DNA from 2 places in the Devosia sp. Micro-HW1 genome. Region 2 is predicted to be linked to the other one. Evidence: predicted binding sites of a transcription regulator. Region 2 holds the regulator's gene; the other holds the start of a gene.

Region 1 (3,635 bases), 1.6 Mb from region 2:
GGACGTGAAGGTCCAGGTCGAGTTCAACCCGGCCGTGGTGGCTGAATACCGGCTCATCGGCTACGAAACCCGCCATCTCAATCGCGAGGATTTCAACAATGACGCGGTCGATGCCGGCGATGTCGGGGCCGGGACGACGGTCACCGCGCTGTATGAGATCACGCCTGTGGGTTCGGGCGGCGAACTGGTCGATCCGTTGCGCTTCGGGTCCTCGACCAGTGTCGGCGACAGCACCGACATCGCCTTCCTCAAGATGCGCTACAAGCTGCCCGAGAGCGAAATCAGCCAGCTGATCGAAGTGAAGGTAACGCCCGACCTGGCCTATGGCGACATTGCCGATGCCGGTGTCGACGCCCAGTTCGCGGCCGCCGTCGCTGCCTTCGGGCAAAAACTGAAGGGCAGCGCCTATGGCACGGCGATGAGCTGGAACAAGGTGGAAGCGCTGGCCAAGGCCGGGCGTGGCGAAGACGATGGCGGCTACCGCGCCGAATTCATCCGCCTGGTCGACATGGCGAGCCTGCTCAAGCCCGATACCCACACCGATGTGTGCGAATTTGCCACCAGAGCGGATGATTGCGACTGAACGCGATCAGCTCCCTCCCTCGTCAAAGGGGAGGAGTGGCCGGTGGTCCGCGGTCCTCGCGACACACACGATAGGCCCCTCCCCCTTTTTCAGGGGGAGGCTGGGTGGGGGTGACGAGCGCAGCGAGACCTCTCCCTTGGGGGAGAGGTCGGCCGCAGGCCGGGTGAGGGGGCCCAGTCTATTCGTAAAGGGCCCCCTCACCCGCCGGCTTCGCCGTCGACCTCTCCCCCAAAGGGAGAGGTATACTTCAAACCAGCGGCTTCAATCCTGCCTCGATCTGGGCGCGCCTGCCTTCGAGGAAGGGCGGCAGCGAGAGGCTTTCGCCCAGGGTTTCCATCGGTTCGTCGGCGGCAAAGCCGGGAACGTCGGTGGCGATCTCGAACAGGATGCCGTTGGGCTCACGGAAGTAGAGCGAGGTGAAGTAGAAGCGCTCGACTTCGCCCGAGGAGCGGATGCCAAAGCTGTTCACCCGCTCGATCCATTCGCGCAAGGACTCCTGGTCCGGGGTGCGGAAGGCGACGTGGTGCACGCCACCGGCGCCGGGGCGGGCACGCGGCAGGCTCGGATCGACTGAGACGTGCAGTTCCGCACCCGGACCGCCCGGACCCATTTCATAGACAAAGACCTCGCCATTGCGTTCGCGCGCCGGGTAATGCCGCACCTGCCGCATGTTCATGACGCGGGTCAGCATGGCGTCGGTTGGTTCGAGCGCCGGCACCGATAGGGTGATGGGCCCGAGGCCGATGATCTGCTTGTCTTCCGGGACGGGGGACTTGGCCCAGGGGACGACCTTGTTCTTGTCATCGACCACGAAGCGGAAGCGCTGGCCTTCGAAGTCCTCGAAATCAAGGGAGACATGGCCGAAGCGTTCCTTGATGCCCGAGGTCGACACCTTGTTGGCTTCCAGATGCTCCTTCCACCACTGCAGCGTCGCTTCGCTGTCGACGCGGAGGCCCGTGCGGCCCACCGTGTGGTTGCCGCGCTGTTCGCGCAGGGTGGGGAAATCAAAGAAGGTGAGGTCCGCGCCGGGCGAGGCAACGCCGTCGCCATAGAAGAGGTGATAGGCGGTCGTGTCGTCCTGGTTCACGGTCTTCTTGATCAGGCGCATGCCCAAGGTCTTGGTGTAGAAGGCCAGGTTCCTGGGGGCGTCGGCGGTCACGGCGGTCAGGTGATGGATGCCGCCAAGTTCAAGGGTCATTTCGTTTCTCCTCGGCGGCTCAAGCCAGAGCCGGCCAGTTCGTGGGGCGGCGCATCCGGCGCCGTCGTTCGAGGGTGAATGTATGGACTGGTCGTAGCTTTGGCTAGCGAACCAATCGCAACTCACTGGTGTCTATTATTGAACGATCCGCGCATAGCTCCCGTGGGAGGTCGTTGTTGTGGGGCCATCCACAACGTTGCCAGACCCACCACGCATCACCCTCGGGCTTGACCCGAGGGCCCTGAACTTCTGAAGGCCAAGTTCGCGCTGCCCGCGATGAAATCGCCAAGTGAAGTGCCCCTCGGGTCAAGCCCGAGGGTGACGCGTGGTGGATATTCAGACGCTAGGGATTTCATCGCTCGTCTGGCGTCAGTCCCATCACAAGTTTGCGTCCTATGTCATAGTTACATGCGCCCGGCCGTTTCATCCTCTACAACAAGAACAAAGGATGAACACATGGTCGCGCTGAATCTCACTCGAAAACTTGCCATTCTGGCCGATGCTGCCAAATACGATGCGTCCTGCGCCTCGAGCGGCAGCGAAAAACGCAATTCTTCTGGCACCAGAGGGATCGGCTCCACCGAGGGCAGTGGCATCTGCCATTCCTATGCGCCGGACGGCCGCTGCATCAGCCTCCTGAAACTGCTGATGACCAATTTCTGCGTCTATGACTGCGCTTATTGCATCAACCGCTCCTCCTCCAACGTGCAGCGGGCGCGGTTCTCGGTCGAGGAGGTGGTGCGCCTCACGCTCGACTTCTACCGGCGCAATTATATCGAGGGCCTGTTCCTTTCCTCCGGCATCATCCGTTCGCCCGATTATACGATGGAGCAGATGGTGCTGGTGGCGCGGACCTTGCGCGAGCAGCACCTGTTTGCCGGCTATATCCATCTCAAGGTCATTCCCAATGCCGCGCCCGAACTGCTGGTTGAAGCGGGGCGTTGGGCCGACCGGCTCTCCACCAATATCGAACTGCCCACCGACGGCGCGCTGGAGCAATTCGCGCCGGAAAAGCGCCCTTCCGAAATCCGTACCGCCATGGCGCGATTGCGCGGCAAGCTCGATGAGGCAATGCCCGAGGGCAAGAGCAAGGCCAAACCGGCAAAATTCGCGCCGGCCGGGCAATCGACGCAGATGATCGTCGGCGCCGACGGGGCCAATGATGCCGCTATCCTCACGCGCGCAGCGGGGCTCTATTCCGGCTACCGCCTCAAGCGCGTCTATTACTCCGCCTTCTCGCCCATTCCCGACGCCAGCTCCCGCCTGCCGCTGAAACCGCCGCCGCTGATGCGCGAGCACCGGCTCTACCAGGCCGACTGGCTGATCCGCTTCTATGGGTTCGACGTGCCCGAAATCGTTGCGGGCGGCGAGGCGGGCGATCTCGACCTTGCCGTGGATCCGAAACTGGCCTGGGCGCTCAAGCACCGCCATGACTTCCCCCTGGACGTCAACCGGGCCGACCGCGAGCGGCTGTTGCGCATTCCGGGGCTCGGCATCAACGCCGTCGACCGCATCCTCACCTCCCGTCGCCACCACCGCCTGACCCTGGCCGACGTGGCTCGCATGACGGCCTCCATCGACAAGGTGCGGCCCTTCATCACCTGTGCCGACTGGACGCCGGGGACGACGCTCGACGATGCCAAGCTCCGGCAAAAGCTCGTGCCGCCCCCCACCCAGTTGAGCCTCTTCTGATGCTGGCGGTACGACTTGAAAAACCCAATGACCTCGCGGAGTGGCGCGCCAAGGCGCGTCGGCTGCTGGTGGCCGGCATGGCGCCGAGCCAGGTCGTGTGGCGGACCGGGTCGGAAGAAAACGGTCTATTCGAAGCAGGCGACGACATGCTGCCCTCTGCCG
Region 2 (3,635 bases):
ACCGGAACCTTGCCTATCTCGGTCTCGTCGAAGTTCTCTACGGCTATCCGCTCGATGGCGTGGTGCTGACCATCGGTTGCGACAAGACGACCCCGGCCATGCTGATGGGTGCGGCCACCGTCAATATTCCGGCCATCGCCCTCTCGGTCGGCCCCATGCTCAATGGCTGGCACAAGGGTGAGCGCACCGGTTCGGGCACGATCGTCTGGAAGGCCCGCCAGATGCTCGCCGCCGGCGAGATCGACTATCCCAAGTTCATCGAGCTGGTGGCGTCCTCCGCACCCTCGACCGGCTATTGCAACACCATGGGCACGGCCTCGACCATGAACTCGCTGGCCGAAGCCCTCGGCATGCAGCTGCCCGGTTCGGCCGCGATTCCCGCGCCCTATCGCGACCGCCAGGAAATGGCCTGGCGCACCGGCAAGCGCGCCGTGGAAATGGTGCACGAGGACCTCAAGCCCTCTGACATCCTGACCAAGGAAAACTTCCTCAACGCCATCGTGGTCAATTCCGCCATTGGCGGCTCAACCAACGCGCCGATCCACATCAACGCCATTGCCAAGCATATCGGCGTCGATCTCAACATCGATGAGTGGCAGCAGCACGGTCACAAGGTGCCGCTGCTGGTCAACCTGCAGCCGGCTGGCGAATATCTGGGTGAGGACTACTACCATGCCGGTGGTGTCCCCGCCGTGGTCAACGAGCTGATGGCGCAGGGCCTCATTCATGAGAACGCCCCCACGGTCAACGGCAAGACCATTGGCGAGAACTGCCGCACAACCACGATCGAAGACGACAAGGTCATCCGGCATTTCGACAACCCGCTGAAGAAGGAAGCCGGCTTCCTCGTGCTGCGCGGCAATCTTTTCGACAATGCCATCATGAAGACGTCGGTCATCTCGGCCGAGTTCCGTGACCGCTATCTCTCCGATCCCGCCCATCCGGGCATGTTCGAGGGCAAGGCTGTGGTCTTCGACGGCCCCGAGGACTATCACAACCGCATCGATGACCCGGCTCTCGAGATCGACGAGCACACGCTGCTCTTCATGCGCGGCGCTGGCCCGATCGGCTATCCGGGCGCTGCAGAAGTGGTCAACATGCGGCCGCCGGCCTACCTCATCAAGAAGGGCGTCTCTTCACTCGCCTGTATCGGTGACGGCCGCCAGTCGGGCACGTCAGGCTCGCCCTCGATCCTCAATGCCTCGCCTGAGGCGGCGGCCGGTGGCAACCTTGCCATCCTCAAGACCGGTGACCGGGTGCGCATCGACCTTAACAAGGGCGAAGCCGACATCTTGATCTCGGCCGAGGAAATCGCCAACCGCCGCGCGGCGCTGGAAGCGGAAGGGGGCTACAAGTTCCCCAGGCACCAGACCCCGTGGCAGGAAATCCAGCGTGGCCTCGTCGGGCAGCTGGGCGACGGCGCCATCCTCAAGCCCGCCGAAAAGTACCAGCGCATTGCTCAGACCGAAGGCCTGCCGCGCGACAACCACTAGGCATGTCCGCCTAGGCGGGAACACCCGGCCAGACGTCGCCACCGGGCTTGGCCCGGTGGTCAGTGCCTCTACAAGTGGGATTGCCGGGACAAGTCCGGCAATGACGATGCAAACGCAGTGACGGTGTCACTCCCCAAGCCAAAAACCAAAAGGCCCGCCAGTCGGCGGGCCTTTTCCAATTTCCGGGGGGAAAGGGGTCAATACTTGCGCAAAAGCCCAACGAGGCGGCCCTGCACCTTGACCCGGTCTGGCGGGAAGATGCGGGTTTCGTAGGCCGGGTTCGCGGCCTCCAGCGCCACCGTATCGCCCTTGCGGCGGAGACGCTTGAGGGTCGCTTCCTCGTCATCCACCAGGGCAACGATGATCTCGCCGGTCGAGGCGTGTTCCTGCTTCTTGATGAGCACGGTATCGCCATCGAAAATGCCGGCGTCGATCATGGAATCGCCGCGCACTTCAAGGGCATAATGTTCACCGGCGCCGAGCATTTCGGGCGGCACGGCAATAGTATGGGAATGGGACTGGATGGCCTCGATGGGGGTACCAGCCGCGATGCGGCCCATCACCGGGATCGAGACCGGCCGCGCATAGTCCTCGCCACCGGCATTACCGCGGGCAGGGGGGCTCGCGACCTTGCCCAGATTGCCCTCGATGACCGCCGGCTCGAAGCGTGCCTTGCGGCCGCCGAGCGATGGATTCATCGAGTCAGGGAGCTTTACCACTTCCAGCGCCCGGGCACGGTTCGGCAGGCGGCGGATAAAGCCACGTTCCTCGAGCGCCGTGATCAGCCTGTGGATGCCGGATTTCGATGCCAGATCAAGGGCATCCTTCATTTCGTCGAAGCTGGGGGGAATGCCGCTCTCCTTCATCCTTTCATGGATGAACATCAGCAGCTCGTGTTGTTTGCGTGTCAGCATCGGCCCCTCGGTCCAGAATCGGAACATAGACGGAACGACCATACATGTTCCAGTTATGTTCTGCAATGCCCTCTGCCGGATCGGGGCCTGGACGGTTCACATGAACGCGATTGTAGATCAGAATCCGTCGATGCTACTGACTTCAACAAGCGTTCCGGCAGGCTGACCGGGGTCGTGCTCAGGCTGGACAATGAGCAGGTCAGCGGAGGCCAGGGACGAGGTGTGGCCGCTGTCCGTCTGGCTGATCGGTTCGGCCAGAGGGCCCGTCTCGCCATGAACGAGTTTGGCACGCATGAAATGGCGGCGAGCGGTGTTGGGCGGCGTGGGACCCGCAAGCGGCAGACGCAACGCGTCTGGTTCGGCGTGACCCAGGAAGGCACGCAGGGCCGGCTTGATGAAGACGAGTGCCGTGACCATGGCCGAGACGGGATTGCCTGGCAGTCCGAACACGAGAGTCTTGCCGCGCACGCCAAACATCAGTGGCTTGCCCGGGCGCATGTTGATCCGCCAGAAATCCAGCGTCACGCCGAGTTCTGCCAGCACATCCTGAACCAGGTCATGCTCGCCCACCGATGCGCCGCCGGTGGTGATGAGAAAATCCGGCTCGTCGGCGAAGGCGGCGCCGAGTCTGGTGCGCAGCGCATCGACAGTATCAGGGACAATGCCGTGATCGGTCACCGCTTCCGCATAGGGCGCCAGCATGGCGCCGAGCCCGAAACTGTTGGAGGCGACGATCTGGTCCGGCCCCAATGCACTGCCGGGGAGCACGAGTTCGTCACCGGTTGCCACAAGCCCGATCCGAGGACGCCTTGCCACGACGAGCTCCGGCGCGTTGGCCGCAGCCGCCACCGCGATCTGCATCGGCGTGAGGCGGGTGCCAGCCGGCACCAGCACCTGGCCGGTCGCAAAGTCGTTGCCCTTCGGCCTGACGCTGTGGCCAGGCCGGGCAGGGGCGGTGAACCGCACACGGTCGCCTTCGCGCACGGCCTCTTCCTGCATGATGACGGTGTCGGCCCCTGCAGGAACCGGCGCGCCGGTGAAGATCCGGATTGTCTGGCCGTGACCGACCGTTCCTGCAAAGCCGGCCCCGGCCTGCGACGTGCCGACCACATTGAGCCAGGAGCCCTCGGCGACGTCGGCAGCACGCATGGCATAGCCGTCCATGGCGCTGGCGTCGAAAGGTGGCTGGTGGTGCTGCGCCACGAGAGGTTCGGCCAGGACCCGCCCA

Evidence for each region. Region 2 encodes LexA, which represses DNA repair genes until DNA is damaged. Its sites were predicted from a motif close to TGTTCNNNNTGTGTTCNG; they were not measured.
Region 1: MQW79_RS09960 (putative DNA modification/repair radical SAM protein) is a predicted target of LexA. The motif match lies at 2,219-2,236, and genes of this name have one in related genera.

The regions. Positions count from the first base shown of each region.
Region 1 is NZ_CP094375.1:2,097,810-2,101,444, reverse strand. Features, by position in the region: gene MQW79_RS09970 (vWA domain-containing protein) at 1-583, shown strand, start outside; gene MQW79_RS09965 (ring-cleaving dioxygenase) at 831-1,781, opposite strand; gene MQW79_RS09960 (putative DNA modification/repair radical SAM protein) at 2,238-3,473, shown strand; gene MQW79_RS09955 (UdgX family uracil-DNA binding protein) at 3,473-3,635, shown strand, end outside.
Region 2 is NZ_CP094375.1:520,738-524,372, forward strand. Features, by position in the region: gene MQW79_RS02390 (IlvD/Edd family dehydratase) at 1-1,493, shown strand, start outside; gene lexA (transcriptional repressor LexA) at 1,691-2,407, opposite strand; gene MQW79_RS02400 (molybdopterin molybdotransferase MoeA) at 2,525-3,635, opposite strand, start outside.